DNA from 3 places in the Brevibacillus nigriterrae genome. Region 3 is predicted to be linked to each of the others. Evidence: predicted binding sites of a transcription regulator. Region 3 holds the regulator's gene; each other region holds the start of a gene.
What was found. The regulator Rex, encoded in region 3, represses fermentation and respiration genes when NADH is low (regulators of the CRP and FNR family bind a similar motif). The targets are predictions, from matches to a motif close to TTGTGAAATATTTCACAA.

Region 1 (6,204 bases), on a different contig from region 3:
CTGGTTCAACCAGAACAAATGGTTACCGATCTCATCAAAATGGGTGTATCCCGATTGTGAAGCAGTGTACATAAATGGATGAAATGCCTCCTGTTAATCGCCGTCGACGGAGCGACTTGTACGCAATATGTTAATTACTAGGATGGCCTGTCGTCTCCAGTTGAATATGAACTAGGGGGAAGAGTGCGCTTATGAAGGAAATACTAGGAATTATCGGCGGTATGGGTTCACATGCTACAGTGTCCATGTTTCAACAAATCATCAATCATTCTCCTGCCAGAAAAGATCAGGAGTACATGGAGATTATGATTCATAACAACTCTCGTATACCGGATCGAACGGAAGGCATCTTGGGTCATGGAGATGATCCCTTTCCAGAGATATGCCGGTCTGCCAAATTGCTGGAGGATTGTGGAGCGACCATACTTGTCCTTGCTTGTATAACAGCCCACCACTACAGTGAAAAGCTAGAGTCCTCACTGGGCAAGGCTCATTTATTTCATATCGTAAAAGAAACGGTGGCGTACACACGAAAGCTCTATCCCGACCTGAAAAGGGCAGGTGTGCTTGCCACCGAAGGCACAATTAAATCGAAGCTTTGGGAAAAAGAATTTCGCATGAACAACATTGATACAGTTGTCCTTTCTGAAGAAGAACAAGCCGATTATTTTACCAATGTCATCTATGGCCCCCAAGGTGTGAAAGCGGGATTTCGCAATGAGCAGCTGAAAGATAGTTTGCTAGAGGGATGTCACAGACTGGTGAGTAAGGGGGCCGAGGTGATCATTGGAGCCTGTTCCGAGTTACCTTTGCTTATCGCCAAGGAAGATGTGCAGGTACCGTACATTGATGCCATTCAGGTAGCTATCGAAAAGTTAACAACTACCTACTATCAATAGATCGGATAATTTCTTGTATTCCAGCGTTTTAAATCGGTAATTCGGGAGTACATTCGCCTGTTGCCTAGCTTGACAAAAGGAGTAATGGCAGGATTGGTATTTACCTCGAGTATCCAGGGCTTTCTGCGCCGCCGTGAAATGGCCACATCTACACCGAGTTCCCAGACTTTCGGGAAAACTCGTTGGAACTGACGTCCCGTGGCCCGACTCAGACCGTACAACGATTGCAGGTAATTTTTCGTTGCGCGTTTTTTCATATGCCGGCGTAACAGTCTTGCAGCAGACATAATCCTCCCGCCTTGGCTTCTGTTGGTAACAATCATTCTAGGAGGCGCAACACGCCCGACAATACCAGCAACCTCCCAATTGCGGAGTTCATTTTTCAGTACCATGACTCGCAAATCAAAAGGTCGGCGGTGATACCGAAGCATACGAATTCCTTTTTGAACAAGATAGGGTTTACTTCCAATTTGCCTGACAATGAATCGATAGAATGAGTGAAAGTCATTAAAAATAACCCTCGAGGTTCCCCCTCGCAGCTCATATTTTGTATTCAGTTTTCTTGCTCTCATGACGCCCCTTCCTTTTAGACCATTTACCGGCTTGAGATAAACTGCCCTGTATTGGCGCACCATTCTGTGGAGGGTATTCATCCCAAAACTCTTCGTGGGGGGGATGTGTGCAGCTATCATCTTGTCTTTCTTGAGGGCATGAGTCTTTTTGAGTTTGCTGGCAATATATCGCTTACCGTTTCTGTTCATCTGGCAGCACTCCTTACAATCATGTAAATGCTATACAGTATACGAAATGGTGCTCAAGACAGATATGGTTCAGATGCTCATTTGTTTGAGTCACGTCAATCATCTGCCCATCATACGGTATAGGAAAAATACCTGGTGTTAGGAGAATGTAGATGGTTTTCTATGACTCGGCTGAGTGGCATGGGCAAGTGCGACCTGTTCAAAATTCACTTGCAGTCATTGACACGAAAATAGGTGATGTGAACGGTGACCGGGTTCCCGACATCGTCAGGCTAATGGGAGTCCGCTCTTCTGATGGCAGCAGATCTTTTGTGGATCAACTTTCTCTATCGATTCAAGATGGGCGAACGTCAATGACATATTCGATGCCATTACGTGAAAATGCAGGTTATCATCCTACTTTGTTTTTAGGCGATTTTACGGGGAATCGGGTAAATGATATCTTGGTGAGCCTTGATACAGGAGGTTCAGGAGGATATTCGGGCAACACCATGTATTCGTTCTTGAATAACCAGGCCAAACTATTATTTGACTCCGAACAATATAACCGGCAGCAACAAAATAATTATACGGTTACCTACAAGGACTATTATCGTGTAGAAGTAAAAAGCACTTCGCCCGCCAAAACCTACTTGATTGACATTCAGTTAAAAGGAAAGGAATACTTATCAGACCTGTATAATCCTAATGGAACACTGAAGAAGCCTGTTCAAGGAGAAGTGACAGCCTTGAGTGGTGAATTCCCGATTGATTGGAACAGAGATGGTCGATATGAATTGCTTGCGATCCAGAGGACAATCGGCCTATATAATGCTGACACACTCGGGTATGTAATGAATTTTTTGCGATGGGATGGTTCCAAATTTGCGACGTACAATCAATGGTTCTCGATTCCATAATAAGGGGAAAAAGAGAAGAGAGGGCTAAAAACCCTCTCTTCTGTATAAGTTTGGGGCCCCGCCCGACGATGCAACACGGATGTTGCGTTTAGTCGACCTCCAGCGATAGCTTGTGTCGGGTGGGTTATTTTATGGAATTTGCGGGATATCAACCTTAGGTACTTCGCCGCTCAGTGCTTCAAGGAAGGCAACAAGATCGTTAACTTCTTCATCTGACAAGTTGAGCGGGCGCACGAGTGGATCTTTGTTTCCGTGATTGCCTCCACCTTGATTGTAGTATTCAATTACCTTTTTCAAAGTGTCCATGCTTCCATCGTGCATGTATGGAGCAGTATGTGCAATACCTCTTAGAGCAGGTGTTCTGAATTTACCTTTATCCGCCTCTTGTTTGGTTACGTTAAACCGCCCGTCGTCACCTTCCATACCGATGTTATGGAAGTTTTGATCAGAAAGAGTCGGGCCTGCGTGACAAGACATACAACTTGCTTTGCCAGCGAATAACTTCATACCACGAATTTCCTGTTCATTGAGAGCTGCTTTATCGCCCTTGAGGAATCGGTCAACCTTGGTGTCGTTCACGACAATCGTTCTTTCGAAGGAGGCAATGGCTTGACCGATGTTTTCACCAGTGATTTCGCTGTTAAATACAGTTTTGAATTCATCGACATAGGCAGGAACCGTTTTCAACTCTTTTACAAGTTCATCAAGATTTTGGTTCATTTCTACTTTTGATTGAATCGGGCCGAGGGCCTGTTCTTCGAGGTTAGCTGCTCGCCCATCCCAGAAGTTGGAAGTGTAATAACCTGCGTTAATAACAGTTGGACTATTGCGGGGGCCTTTGAAACCTTCGAAGCCTACGAATGTCGGTAATTTATCGCCATATCCGGCACCAGGTGAGTGACACGTTGCACAACTGGATTTATTGTCACCTGATAATCTGGGATCAAAAAACAGCTTTTTACCTAAATTTACTTTTGATTCGGTCATCGGGTTGTCAGCCGGAACTGGTATTTCGCCAATCGGCTGGAACTTTGCAGTTAGTTCTGTTAGATCTTGTTCATTGCTGGCAGGCTGTGTTGTTTGCTGCTGGGGCTGTGCTGCCTGTTCTTTCGGAGCAGTTGAAGTAGGCGAGTTGCTGCTACAACCGACCAAGGCTACAGCCAAGAGTAAACCGAGTCCAATCCCCATTTTCTTCATTTTTTCATCTCCTAATAGTGAATATAAGGATAACATAATTATCAAATGACAGTATATGTTACCTTGTAGGTAGTATATATTTAAAATAATTATCATAAGCGAATCACTTTTGAATATATTGTGAAAAAAATCACAATGTATTATACGCACCGTTTGTACCGTAAAAGGCAAAAATATATGAGGAACAGTAATAAAAGCAGCCCGTTCTCGCTTAGGAGACGGGCTGCATCATGTAGACAACAGTCACAGAAAATTATTCATTTTCTTCAAATTGCTCCGGATTTCCAACCAATCGCTCGAAGTTACCGTTTTTGTCGATTACTACAAGGACAATATCGTCCGAATCGGATTCTGTTGAAATGTTGAATTTGAATGTTTTGCTTTTAATGTCCAGCTTTTTCACTTCAAGGGTTTCATATTTTCCATCAATCAATTGAAAAGCGAAAACTTCTTTTGCCGCTTTACCTGACCAATTGCCTTCATAGGAAAAATCTTCTTCCAGTTGCTTATATTGCAGAGAACGATCTTCAACCAGGTCAGATTCAATCGACCTACGGATAATGTGTACTTTGCCTTTGGTATCCGTAGCAACGAGGGTTAATACGTCGCCTTCTCCCAAATTGATGTTTTCTGTGAAGGAGAACTTCCCATCTGTATCAGTTAAGTCATATTGTTTGGAGATTGTTCCAATTGTGTACTCAAGTGACTCAATATCCGAATCGCTGAATTTTCCGTTAACGGTCAAATCTTGGGTGAAGTCTTTCTTGTTTTTGAAAGAAAACTTGATTGATTTTTCATCAATCAGCGTCTTCGCTTTGACTGCAGTTACTTCGAATGGGAACGTATAGTTGTTGTTATTTCGTACATAGTACCCTGTTCCAGTCGGCACGTTTTCGAAGACTGCCTCGCCATCACGATCTGCAACTGCCTGAGCATGAAGTGTAATAATTGTTCCTTTGGTAACCTGATATAACGCTACAGTTGAATCTGGGTCAGCATTTTCAACCTTTACCGTTCCCACTTTTTCACTTGCAGATAATCCTTCCAGTTCATCATATTTGACCGGTTCAGAGGTAATGGCACCTTTTGGCGTTGTAATTTCAAGGACGAAGTATTCATCTTCCTTGTATTTCAAATCATCTGTGGCGTACATATCTAGGTAGACAATTCCCTTAAAGCTCCCTAGTGGTTCCTTGAAAGATTTGGTGATTGGTTTTCCATCTTGCTCTAAGCCCAGGAACCAGCCTACACCCAGTCTGTTGGTACGCCAGGTTCCTTGGTAGTCAACTTTGCCCTGATCGTCTGTCGTTTTCAACAAAATTGAGATGATTTCTGTTTTTTCGGGGATATCCATCATTAGTTTCAGGTGAAGATCTTTCCGTTTGTCAGTCTTGAATCCATCAATACCTACTTTGTCTTTTGTTGTACCGACAGAGGCGAATTTGAGGATTTCCACCCCATTAGACAGTTCTACCTTGACATAAGGAGTCAACCCGGATGAAATGTTGCCCTCACTTGTGATCAATTCGATGTAGTAATATTCGCCTTCTTTGATACCGCCGTTGTTATCTGTGCCATACAGATCAAACGTGTGCTTTCCTTTTTTGAAAGTACCGAGGGTAGTTTTGAATTCTGGATTCAACACTTTGTTGTCCTCATAGATTCCGAGTAGATAGCCGATTCCTTCTTTACTGGTCTTCCATGTTCCGTGGTAATTGATTTTGCCCGCTTTATCTGTCGTCCGTACCCACATGGCTTTAATTTCAATGTCTTTGGCAAGATCCAGTGAAAGCTTGAAATGTCCGTCCTTTACTGCATCTGGTTTTGCGTAAGCAATGGACATATAGTCATACCCATCATCCAAAAATGTGAATTCATCTATGCCTATAGTTGAGATCGTATCTGCGGATGTAGTTGCTGGATTGCCGAATGTTGCAAGACTGACAACGAGTGTGAAGCAAAAAACGAAAGACATCAATCGCTTTAATGCGTGTAACTTCACGATGAAACCCTCTCCTTGAAATAGTTTTTTAGGGAAAACCCGCCAATTAAAAGTACCATAGTTTCTTTTTACTTTCTGTAGCACGGACTACAAATTACCAACTGAGTAATGAATAAAAAACACCTCCACTTCAATCGTCTGAGAAACGAAAAAGGGAGGTGTTTGTTGTTAGTTTGTCCAGATTCACTAAATTACTGCCAATTTCAGCTTTGCAAGGAAGATAGTGAATTTGTTATCCAAAGCAGTTGATTCAGTTTTGCCGTAAAGTTTAGACTTTAATCGCTCCATATCTGTATCTGAAATTTTTAGCAAACTGTCCTTGATAGAACCTAAAATGCTGTTCAGTTTTTCAAGAGAAAGCGCCTTGTCTCCTTTGCCAAAAGTACTTTCTTTATATCGTTTATCAAATTCCCGCTGCAAATCTGCGTTGTCAAAAGTGATATTTA
Region 2 (6,204 bases), on a different contig from region 3:
ATTCCCTTTCGTAGAGAAAGAGCGGACTGTATGATCTTCTTTGCGAACTTCCACAGAGCGTAAAGGGACGAAGTCTTTTCTTACTTTTTTTAATTACAAAAGTATTCTCCCAAGTAGCAAACCTGCTTTGTCATATAAAATGAAGTAGTATATAGACAACGAGTAGTACAGTTGATGGGCAGGAGATGGACTTGCGATGAAGACGAAACCGAAGTTGAACCTACAAACAACCATAATCATACTGGTTTGCGGTGTAGTGATTGCAGCCCTGTTTGTTACCTATATCTTGATTACAGTAAGCACGACCGAACGAGTACGGCAACATCAGGCGGACAAAGCCATGTATATCGCTCGCACGATTGCCAATTCACCCTTTATTATTGATGCGTTACAAGGAAAAGGAGACCAGCGAGTCATACAGGAATTTGCAGAAAAAATTCGTGTCGTTAACGGAGTTGAGTTCATCGTCATCATGGACATGAACGCAATCAGATTGTCACACCCTGACCCAGCCAAAATCGGAAAAAAGTTCGTTGGTGGAGATGAACAACCCGTTCTGAAGGGGAAAGAAAACATTTCAATTGCAACAGGAACTCTCGGAACTTCCTTGCGATCATTTACACCGATTTTCTCTTCTTCCGGGAAGCAAGTGGGAGCAGTTGCGGTGGGTATCTCTTTAATCAACGTTGCGAAGGCTTTATCTCAGAGCAGGGATGCCATCTACATTGGGACAAGTTTTGGTGTTATTGTTGGGATTATGGGTGCGTGGGTCTTGGCGAGGAAAGTAAAACGAATCATGTTCGGGATGGAACCGTCAGAGATTGCAAAACAATTGGAAGAGCGGAATGCCATGCTGGAATCGACCAGAGAGGGGATATTGGCGGTCGATGTTGATAGTCACATTACGTTGGTCAACTCAGAAGCAATCCGCCTGTTTAACCGTACGAAGTTAGTGGAAGACCCAATTGGTAAAAATATAGAAGAGTATATGCCAAATTCCCGATTACCACGGGTATTGCATTCAGGCAAGGAAGAGTATGATCAGGAATTTGATCTGCACGGTTTGACTCTGTTGGTAAATCGAGTTCCTGTCTATGTAAATGGCAAAATCGTCGGTGCGATAGCAACATTTCGGGACAAGACAGAAGTCAAAGTATTAGCGGAGCAATTGACTGGGGTTCGTCAATATGCAGATGCTTTACGGGCACAGTCTCATGAATTTATGAATAAGTTGCACGTCATTTTGGGCATGGTTCAGATGGGATTTTATGATGAACTTCCTGGCTATATCACGGGAATTGCAAGCAAACATCAGACGGAGATAGGTTTCATCGTCAAGCACATCAAAGATCCCGTCATGGCCGGATTCCTGTTAGGTAAATTAAGTTCTGCCAGAGAGTCTGGTGTTGAGCTGAAATTAGCGGAGGAAAGTTACTTACCCGAAACAGACGATTCAGAAATAATACATGAAATGGTGACGATTGCAGGCAATCTGATCGAAAATGCAATTGAAGCGGTACATCGCCGTCCAGTCAAACGAATTACAATCGGTATTTTTTATGATTCAGCAAAAGTAACATTGCAAGTAAGCGATACAGGCAAGGGAATTTCTGAGCATCAGATAGAGAAGATTTTTGAACATGGATTTTCCACCAAAGGTACAAACAGGGGAACGGGTTTATTCCTGGTAGCACGAAGTGTACAGAATATGAATGGGTCCATTGAAGTATCTTCACAGCTCGGAGAAGGCACGTCATTTATTGTACGATTACCATTCAGGAGTAAGGGTGAGGATGAATGATAAAGGTAGTCATCGTGGAAGATGATCCAATGGTTGCTCAAATTAATAAACGGTATTTGGAACAAGTGGGCGGATTTGATTTGCTTGCTGTAGTTTCTTCTGCTGATGATATGCTGAAGATGTTGGACTCGAAAGAAATTGATTTGCTGCTACTGGATATCTTTATGCCAGGAATGAATGGTTTGGAGCTATTGGCTGAGATCAGGAAACTGGAAAAGGGTATCGATGTCATCGTCATCTCGGCGGCTTGCGATATACCAAGTATTAAGAATGCCTTGCGTTTAGGCGCAGTTGATTACTTGATCAAGCCCTTTGAGTTCGAACGCTTTTCTTCTGCGCTGACGGCTTACCGTGAGGAAGTTGGCTATTTTGAGAAACAGGAGGTTGTCAGTCAGGAGGACCTGGATAAGCTGATTTTGCACAAGGATCAGACGGTACCACAAGCCCAAGATGAGTTGCCAAAAGGACTAACTCGCAAGACCTTAGAGAAAGTCTGGGAGTCCATCCTTGCCTATAACGGAGACGAGTTCACAACGGAGGATTTGGCTAATCGAATTGGTATATCTCGAGTATCCATGCGTAAATATCTGCAGTTCTTAACGGAAATCGGAGTATTGGAAATGGAGGTCACCTACGGAACGATTGGCAGACCGACGTACAAGCATCGATGTATTCAGGAGAAATGCGATGTGATTAAGCGGTATTTAGCATAATAGAAGCGACTTTGGAAAACGGCTGAATGGGCCGTTTTTTTATTTACATCGGAAAGATAAAAGACTTTACAGCCGTAAAGTCTTTTATCATATCCCTTCGCGCAGCTAGCAAGAAAAGATTTCGTCGATTCTAGTCTCCTTGGAAGTGATACCTAGCTCTTTCACGGAGAAAGGATAAAGAGTCGGCACCCAACCCCGTAGGGGCGCGAAGCGTTTGTCGACTCCCTTTCTCCGTGAAAGAGCGGACAGTAACTGCATCACTGCGAACTTCCACAGAGCGTAAAGCGACGAAATCTTTTCTTGTCGCTTACTTTAATTACAAAACTCCTTCTTTATTTAACTAAAAACAATCACGATTCCAAATGATTTACTATGTAACCAAGAGGTCCTCTTCCATCGAAAGATAAGCAGAATAGGAAAAAAAGAACTACATGTTGAATAATTTGTGAATTATTTCACAAACTTTCCATTCTATTAAGAAGGTGAATAACATGGCCACAATCGTTGCGCCGAAAATGAATCAAAAGCAAACGAAGCCACAAAATACCACGCAACAGAAGCTACCTGAAGTGAAACTAATTCCTCTCCTGATAACGATTTCAGTGGGAGCGGCCATCTGGTTTATCTCTCCGCCAGAAGGGCTTGATCCGAAAGCATGGCAACTGTTCGCCATCTTTGTAGCCACGATCGTCGGCTTTATCACCAAACCACTTCCAATGGGAGCAGTCGCCATTGGTGGAATGATGGCAACTGCATTAACAGGAACACTGGCTCTTAAAGATACATTAAGTGGATTTAGCAATACTACGATATGGCTGATCGTTATCGCATTCTTCATTTCACGAGGGTTTATCAAAACAGGTTTGGGCGCTCGCATCTCCTACTTCTTCGTCCAAAAATTCGGGAAAAAGACGTTAGGTTTATCGTACTCCTTGTTGTTCAGTGACTTGTTGCTCGCACCAGCCATCCCAAGTAATACCGCTCGTGCTGGTGGGATTATCTTCCCGATTATCAACTCGTTATCAGCAACCTATGGTTCTCGTCCAGATGATGGGACAGAACGAAAAATCGGTTCTTTCCTGATGAAAGTCGGATTTCAAGGAAACCTGATTACTTCCGCCATGTTTATGACAGCAATGGCAGCAAATCCACTAATTGCACAGTTGGCAGCAGATGTCGCAGGAATCAACATTAGTTGGACCGGATGGGCGATTGCCGCTTTAGTACCTGGATTAGTCAGCTTGATTGTCATACCATACGTGCTCTATAAAGTGTATCCACCAGAAATCAAAGAAACGCCGGGTGCCAGTCAAATGGCTGCGGAGAAATTAAAAGAAATGGGTCCGATGAAAAAATCAGAGTTTTACATGCTGGCTGTTTTCTTCCTCGTACTTGTTCTCTGGATTTTCGGTGAAGCGTGGAAAATTGACGCAACAACTACAGCACTGATCGGTCTTTCTGTTATCTTACTCACCCAAGTATTGACCTGGGATGACATCAAAAAAGAGCAAGGCGCTTGGGACACATTAGTCTGGTTCGCTGCACTCGTAATGATGGCAACCTTCCTGAACAAATTGGGCATGGTTCCTTGGTTTAGTGACATGATGAAAGGCTCTGTTTCAGGAATGTCCTGGATCACGGCATTAATCATTCTATCCGTTGTTTACTTCTATACGCACTACTTCTTCGCCAGCTCTACAGCTCATATCAGTGCCATGTACTCCGCTTTCTTGGCGGTTATGATCGCGGCCGGAGCACCAGCAATGCTTGCAGCGTTAATCCTTGCTTTCTTCAGTAACTTGTTCGGAGCAACCACTCACTACGGATCTGGTCCGGCTCCTGTATTCTTCGGCGCTGGATACATCACGCAAAACAAATGGTGGTCACTCGGCTTTCTCATCTCCATCCTTCATATCGTGCTTTGGTTTGTGGTTGGGGGTTTCTGGTGGAAAGTGCTCGGTCTTTGGTAGTAAACATTATGTGAAATCAATCACAAGTGGAGGCATTTTCGATGAAAGAGATACATGTAGAACAAATTATCAGCACAGTACGAGGCTTATGTATCGATGCAGCCTGTGACCTTCCCGAAGACGTCGAGGCTCTGTTGCGAAGAGCTGTCAATGAAGAAGAGTCTCAGTTCGGACGTTACAGTTTGGAGAAGATTGTCAAAAATGTAGAACTCGCACGCAAAGAGCAAGCGCCGATGTGTCAGGATACGGGAATGACCGTGGTATTCGCAGAGGTTGGGCAAGACGTTCATATCGTTGGTGGATATCTCAGGGATGCCATCAATGAAGGGGTTCGACAAGGATATGCAGATGGCTATCTTCGCAAGTCAGTAGTAGAAGATCCTGTAATGAATCGGAAAAACACGGGAGATAACACACCAGCCGTCATTTACACGGAAATTGTACCAGGAGATACCCTTCGAATACAGGTACTCCCCAAAGGCGCAGGCAGCGAAAACATGGGTGCGCTGAAAATGCTGAAACCGGCAGAAGGATTGGAAGGCGTCAAACAATTCATCATTCAGGCGGTTACACAAGCAGGAGGTAACCCTTGTCCACCAGTCATCGTGGGAGTGGGCATTGGCGGAACAATGGATAAATCGACATTGTTGGCAAAGAAAGCATTGGCCCGCCATGCGGGAGAACCACATCCCGATCCGAAGTACCGCGAATTAGAGCAAGAGTTGCTTGAAAGAATTAATAAATTAGGAATTGGCCCACAAGGATTCGGGGGAAAAGTAACGGCCTTGGCTGTTCATATTGAAACGTATCCGACTCATATTGCCACAATGCCAGTAGCTGTTTGCTTGAACTGTCATGCGGCACGTCATAAAGAAGCGATTTTGTAGGGAAGGAGTGAACGCAAAATGTCTGACATCAAAAAATTAATGACACCTCTTACATGGGAGCAAGTGAAGGATCTCAAAGCAGGTGATCAGGTTGCCATCACAGGTGTCATTTATACAGCAAGAGATGCAGCACACAAGCTTATGGTCGAAGCGTTGAAAGAAGGCAAAGAATTGCCAGTTGATTTCACGAATCAGGTCGTCTACTATGCTGGGCCAACTCCTGCCAAGCCAGGCAAAGTGATCGGTTCTTGCGGCCCCACTACCAGTGGACGAATGGATGCTTATTCACCAACCATGATGGAACAGGGTCTCCGGGGCATGATCGGAAAAGGTCCCCGCAGTAAAGATGTGATTGAGGCGATGAAGAAGCACGGTGTCGTATACTTCGCAGCCATCGGCGGTGCCGCTGCATTGATTGCTGATTCGGTCAAGAAGGCGGACGTGGTCGCCTATTCAGAACTGGGGCCAGAGGCGATTCGTCGTTTGGAAGTGGAAGGGTATCCCTGTATCGTAGCGATCGATTGCGAAGGAAATAACTTGTATGAATTGGGCGTCCAAAAGTATCGAGTAACAGAATAAAAGAAACCGGAGAGGGGAACATCCCATGCTGAAATATGATGTTGTCATTGTTGGAGCTGGTGGGGCTGGTATGATGGCCGCCCTCAACGCAAGTACAGACAATGATCTAAAGGTAGCAGTCATCAGTAAAATTTATCCGACCAGATCACATACAGGTGCGGCTCAGGGTGGAATCAATGCAGCAATGGGGAATCGGGATTCAACCGATTCCCCGGAGAAGCACTTCCGAGATACCGTGAAAGGAAGCGACTTCC
Region 3 (6,204 bases):
ATTTGAGCAAACCTTGAACGATTCAAGTGATTCATCCCATGAGGTCATGCTAGCTAAAGCTCAGATCGTCACCTGGCTGACGCAGACAGAAACAGGAGACTATGAGGAAATCAGTCTTCCACCCGCAGCATCCAATCTATGGCAGCAAGTCAAAAGTGATACGCATTCGTGCTTGCACCGACACTGTCCGTGGTTCTCTCGTTGTTTCTACTATCAAGCAAAAGAACGAGCACGTGAAGCCGATCTCATTATCGTGAATCACGCTCTTTTGGTTTCGGATATGGATGCAGATGGTGGGATTATTCCCAAAACACCGGTAGTGATCATCGACGAGGCCCATCAGTTAGAGGAAGTAGCCAGTCAACACTTAGGCATTGAGTATTCAACTGCTCAGCTTATGTATTTGCTCGAAAGGCTGGAAACCGATCAGGAGCAAGCCATTTTGAACGTGTACAGCAATGAATTGAACGAGTGGGACAGCTCGCTCTCCACCTTTGTCCAAGAACAGATGGAGACAATCAGACGGACACACATCAAGGCAAGAGAAACCTACTTGCAATGGTCACAGCTTCTGTATCATTGGGCTTTGAAGCGAGCCAAAGAGACAATCGATATCGGAAGAGCGACTGTACGTTATCGGGTGGGAGATTTTAGCGATCGCAACGCTCGTATCATTACCTCGTCTGAAAAATGCAAGAAAGAACTCGCTGAACTGGGAGCGAATCTTGAGGAACTGCTTGCACCGATTCAAAAGCCCGAAAAGCCACTTTCCTTCGGTGTAAAAAGATGCAAGACAGATCTGGAAGGAATCGTGCAAGATGTGAAGCGGACAATCGAGACCATTCATACCTTGCTTATACAAGACGATGCCGACCTGGTGAAATGGATGGAAATTGAATCACGCACCTCTCGCAAGCATTTATTTCTGTACGCCTTGCCACTGCATATTGGACAAACCATGCGTGAACAGTTTTTTGCAGAAAAGCGGAGTGTGATTCTGACATCAGCAACATTGACGGTGAAAAACAGCTATGACTATTTGTTGGAGCGATTGGGTTTTGACGCAAATCAGGAACAAAACTATCGTACGGTTACGCTGCCTTCACCTTTTGACTATGAACAACAGGGACTCTTGTTGCTGCCATCGGATTTACCTTCTATTTCAGAGAATGAGAGAATGTATCTGGATGCCGTCACACAAGGTTGTGTCGATGTTGTCCGAGCCGCAGAAGGGCGGACCATGATCCTCTTTACCTCTTACTCCATGCTTCGTCAAGTCTATGAAGGGATGAAGCAGTTGTTGTCAGAAGAAGAGGGGTATACACTGTTAGGACATGGCATTGACAGCAGTAATCGCAGCAAGCTTGTCCGCAACTTCCAGCGTGAATCCAAAGCCGTGTTGCTTGGCACCAGCAGTTTTTGGGAGGGAGTAGACATCCCTGGCAAAGACTTAAGCTGTCTTGTCATCGTCCGTCTCCCGTTTACACCGCCGAATCATCCGTTGCTTGAGGGGCGTTCGGAAAGACTGAAGGAAGAAAAGAAAAATCCGTTTATGTCGCTTTCCCTGCCACAGGCCATCATTCGATTCAAGCAAGGTGTGGGACGACTGATTCGCCATCATATGGATCAAGGGGTGATTGTCGTCTTTGATTCCCGGATTGTAGAATCACGATACGGACGTTCGTTCCTTGCTTCCTTGCCACCTTTCCAGACAAAGACAGGGCCATGGGTTTCGTTGCGTGAAATGATCACGCCTTTTCTCGACCCCCAAAAAAGAATGGTTGCAGAAGAAGAATCATAAAATGAAACATGCTGTTCCTGAAGGGTGATCATTTTATGAGATTCAACTGCTTGCTGGTTATCGTACTCACCTTTCTACTGACTGCGTGTTCAATTGACGATCATTTGAAAAACGTAGTAAAAGTAGATGACCCAATATTAAGCGAGAATGAAAATGACTTTCTTGGCATGATTACGGTGTTTTTCCCTCTACAAAACGGGGAGAGTACATTGATTACTTTTCCAAACGGGAAGAAGTTGTTGATCGATACAGGAAGTGAAAAGGATGTTTCCACGCTTTTGGAACTGCTGGAAGAGCGCAAAGTGACCAAAATCGACTACGTGATGATCACCAACGATTTGCCTACTCATGCGGGTGGCTACCCTGAGCTTTCCAACCATTTTCAAATCGATACCATCCTGATGCCAGAAGCGATCCACAGATCCATTCAACAGGTAATACCCTTGCCTGCAAACAAAAAACTTATCCTGCTTGGAGAAGGTGATGAACTGACTTTTGACGAAAAGATTGTGTTGAAAGTTTTGAATCCGAGCGAACCGCTGCTTTTATCACCGCAGGATAATTCGTTGGTGTTTCAACTTAAGCAGGATCAGTTGCGTTTTCTTTTCACCAGTGCAATCAGCGAAAAAGCAGAAGACCGACTGCTGCAGCGATACACCAAGATTCTCCGATCAGAGATCTTGAAAGTAGCGAGTCAAGGAAGCAACCAGGCGTCATCACAGGTGTTTTTGACCAAGGTTGATGCTCAGATAGCTGTTATTGAAACAGGATTGTCTGAGAAAGAAATGAAAGCGAATCAGGAGGAAATTGTCGAGCGCCTGAGTGAATCATGGGCGGAAACGTATATAACCGGAATTCATGGAACGATTTCTATCCTATCGAATGGAAAAGATTACAAGGTTATTAAGAAAAAAAGAGAATAGAGAGGAGGAAGATCATGGTAAAAGCACCGAAAATATCTGAAGCTGTTGTTCGTCGTTTACCAATTTACCTAAGGTATTTGATCAGTCTCAATCAAATGGATGTGAAAACCGTCTCTTCTCAACAGATGGGAAAAACACTTGATGTGAATCCTGCGCAAATCAGAAAAGATCTTGCTGCTTTCGGAGATTTTGGCAAAAAGGGAATCGGTTATGACGTTGATTACCTGATCGAAAAAATCAGACAGATACTAAAACTGGACCAGGAAATCCATGTTGCTTTGGTCGGAGCAGGTCATCTTGGACATGCCATCAGTAATTACAATATCTATTTGAAAGATAATATGAGAATTGTAGCTATTTTTGATACTGATGAGACCAAACACGGAAAAATCATAGCAGGTCTGATGATTCGACCAATGTCCGAAATGAAGCAAGTGATTATTGATATGCAAATTCGCTTGGCGATAATTACTGTGCCAGCATTTGCCGCGCAGGATGTGGCTGACCAGCTCGTAGAAGCCGGAATTGAAGGGATCCTCAATTTTGCCCCTGTGAACCTGCGAACAGAAAAAGATGTTCGCATACATCATGCCGATGTTACTTCGAGCTTGCAAAGCTTGGCTTATTACCTTACATAATGATTGGAGTGTCAACATTGAAGAAAACCATCATCACCAATGCAACTGTGATCACAGTAAACGCTGCAAATGAAGTTATCGAAAATGGTGCGATTGCCTTTGAGGGAAATAAAATAACTTATGTGGGAGTAACTCCAGAGGACCTGACTGGCTATGATCAAGTGATCGACGGCAAAAACAAATTCGTTCTCCCTGGTCTCATCAATACGCATGGTCACGTAGGGATGTCGCTTCTGCGGGGGTATGCGGATGACTTGCCGCTGCAACAATGGCTGGAAGATAAAATGTGGCCGCTTGAAGCTCAATTCACGGCTGATCACGTGAAGTGGGGCGCCTATCTTTCCATTGTTGAAATGATTCGAACTGGAACGACGACGTTTGTTGATATGTATGATCATATGGATCAAGTAGCCCAAGCGGTTCAAGACTCAGGCATGCGTGCTCGTTTGTGCCGTGGGATGATTGGCTTTTGTTCAGAAGAAGAAAGACAGGCGAAACTGCGGGAAGCTACCCAATTTGCTCGTAATTGGCACAATCAGGCTGACGGGCGTATTACCGTGATGATGTCCCCTCATGCTCCTTACACTTGCACTCCAGACTTTATCAATCAAATTTTGGAACGTGCCCATGAGCTTGATTTGCCGATGCACATCCATATGTCAGAAACAGCGTGGGAAGTAGAGCAAAATGTGAAGGATTACGGTGTTCGACCAGTCGCTCACTTGGAGAACCTTGGCGTATTCTCCCGTCCAACCCTTGTTGCCCATGCGGTACATTTGACGGATGAAGAAATCGATGTACTGGCAAAATATAATGTAAGGGTTTCGCACAATGTCGTGAGTAACCTGAAGCTGGCAAGCGGAGTTGCCCGTGTACCTGAGATGTTGTCCAAGGGTGTTAGTGTCTCTTTAGGTACAGACAGCTCTGCGAGCAACAACAACCTGAATCTGTTTGAGGAATTAAAATTGGCGGCGATCCTCCACAAAGGCGTACGTAATGATCCAGTCGCTGTACCAGCCGAAGATGCATTGCGTATGGCAACCATTTTGGGCGCTGACGGGGTATTCCAAAAAGAGACGCTGGGTTCACTGGAGGTTGGCAAACAAGCTGATATCATCATGCTGGACAGTGCTCAAGCGCATTTCCATCCGGCTCATAACCCAATTTCACATGTGGTGTATGCGGCAAATGGCCGTGACGTAACAGATACGATTGTTGCAGGGGAATGGATTATGAGAAATCGTGAATTGCTCACGGTGGATGAAGAAAAAGTAATCTATGAAGCAAACCGCATGTTTGATTCTTTAAAACGATAAATGGAAAAAGTCTCCCATCAAAGGCATTTTGACAAACAGCCTTGTCAACACACCTGGTGAATGATGGGAGCAAAAGGAAAAGCGAAAGGTGTAGGTAGGAATATTTTGGTTAGCTAGAATCTTGGCTGTAACGCCAAATGTTTTTTAAAGAGGTGTGGCGGTATTCATTTGGTGAATGTTGTGAAAAGGCTCTAAGCGGTGATGATAAACCTGCCCAGGAAACTCGGTATTCCTGTAGCAACGACCAGCTCGGTTCGACGGAGGTTGTCGTTGGCAGCTTCACACGCTCACCTCCTTGGGGTGTACCTGTAGTATGACCGTTAACACTACCGCTATGTTTAGAAAGTTTTCGGTATCGTTCTAAAACCTTCTAGTCCTTCATAAATTTTAGGAACTGGGACGAGGGAGGGGGAGCGTTATGTACATCAGAAGGAACCAACTATGGTGGCTGATCCCCATTTTTCTTGGTCTCTTCCTGCTCGGTATGCTCCTTGCTGTTATAACCAAACCACCTCAAACGACACCTGCATCTTCATCCATGGAAGAAAAAAATCAGGGAGACCCGGATACCTTGCATCATGATCAGCTTGCCAGTCTCGTCAAAAAACTGGCTGGTGATACACCTGTTACCTACCAGGTAAAGACCAGGGACCAGACGTATCAAGGCGTATATCGTGGAGAATCATTCGATGTCAAGGGCAACGTATCAGGTCATATCATCCAGATGAAACGCAGTACAGACAAAGTTGAACTGCAAGTGGATGGGAAAGAGCAGCCATTAGAATTTCTTCCTTATGCGTTGTTTACCCCTTATGAACACGCCATGATCATACAAGGACAACTTCATTCACTCGTACCGACAGAGTTGCATAAGCGTGATCGGGATGGGCTCAAAGGGCTTCAGTTTGCTCTTCCGTCCAATCAGGTGGAGTCCATGATTTCGCTCTGGTTGGGGCCACAATTTCAGGCAGATGAAATCATGCGACAAACGCTGAAAGATGTGGTTATTCGCTATGAGCTATGGTATGATACCGATAAATTCGAGGTAAAGCAATTAACTGTTGATTTGCTAGTACCCAGCTTTCAGAATCAGCAAAGAGATCAACTCGTGTTCCGTTTTTAAGGGACACCGCCTGACAACAGCGTAAGCAAGAGTCAGGAGGATGAAAAAGGAGTTAGTGTTTGTGTATGTACGTGTAGGTATTGCTGTAGGAATCTTGTTGCTTTTGTTGGGTGGATTTTTGTATCACCTTACTTCAAGTGCAGTTGGCGAGAAATACGCTTCCGAGGATCAGGTACGGCAATGGGTTAAGGATCGGACGGGAATTGCACAAATTGATGAAATCAGCGAATTTCGCGGGACAAAGGTCTATGCGGTTGTGATTGGAAAGAATCACTTCGGCACACCTGTAATCGCCTGGCTCACACCAGATTCGGTTGATTTTGAAATAATGGATGGCGTTGTAACGAGAAATAGTGTACAGGAAGCAGTGTTAAAAGGTGACAAGAATGCTAGAATTCTGCAC

Region 1: a site for Rex is predicted at 3,875-3,892, ahead of ACPW7N_RS10675 (cytochrome-c peroxidase). Genes of this name have one in related genera too.
Region 2: a site for Rex is predicted at 2,958-2,975, ahead of ACPW7N_RS11395 (anion permease). Genes of this name have one in related genera too.

Annotation. Positions count from the first base shown of each region.
Region 1 covers NZ_JBNCMT010000011.1:129,940-136,143, reverse strand. The annotation lists gene ACPW7N_RS10695 (saccharopine dehydrogenase family protein) at 1-60, shown strand, start outside; gene cuyB (cysteate racemase) at 192-899, shown strand; gene ACPW7N_RS10685 (YheC/YheD family protein) at 893-1,660, opposite strand; gene ACPW7N_RS10680 (VCBS repeat-containing protein) at 1,813-2,559, shown strand; gene ACPW7N_RS10675 (cytochrome-c peroxidase) at 2,689-3,756, opposite strand; gene ACPW7N_RS10670 (hypothetical protein) at 4,010-5,758, opposite strand; gene ACPW7N_RS10665 (hypothetical protein) at 5,945-6,204, opposite strand, start outside.
Region 2 covers NZ_JBNCMT010000013.1:6-6,209, forward strand. The annotation lists gene dcuS (DcuS/MalK family sensor histidine kinase) at 197-1,801, shown strand; gene ACPW7N_RS11390 (response regulator) at 1,798-2,514, shown strand; gene ACPW7N_RS11395 (anion permease) at 3,030-4,484, shown strand; gene ACPW7N_RS11400 (fumarate hydratase) at 4,526-5,371, shown strand; gene ACPW7N_RS11405 (Fe-S-containing hydro-lyase) at 5,390-5,950, shown strand; gene ACPW7N_RS11410 (FAD-binding protein) at 5,976-6,204, shown strand, end outside.
Region 3 covers NZ_JBNCMT010000003.1:206,678-212,881, forward strand. The annotation lists gene dinG (ATP-dependent DNA helicase DinG) at 1-1,801, shown strand, start outside; gene ACPW7N_RS03920 (ComEC/Rec2 family competence protein) at 1,837-2,724, shown strand; gene ACPW7N_RS03925 (redox-sensing transcriptional repressor Rex) at 2,739-3,362, shown strand; gene ACPW7N_RS03930 (amidohydrolase) at 3,380-4,678, shown strand; gene ACPW7N_RS03935 (hypothetical protein) at 5,097-5,801, shown strand; gene ACPW7N_RS03940 (cell wall elongation regulator TseB-like domain-containing protein) at 5,842-6,204, shown strand, end outside.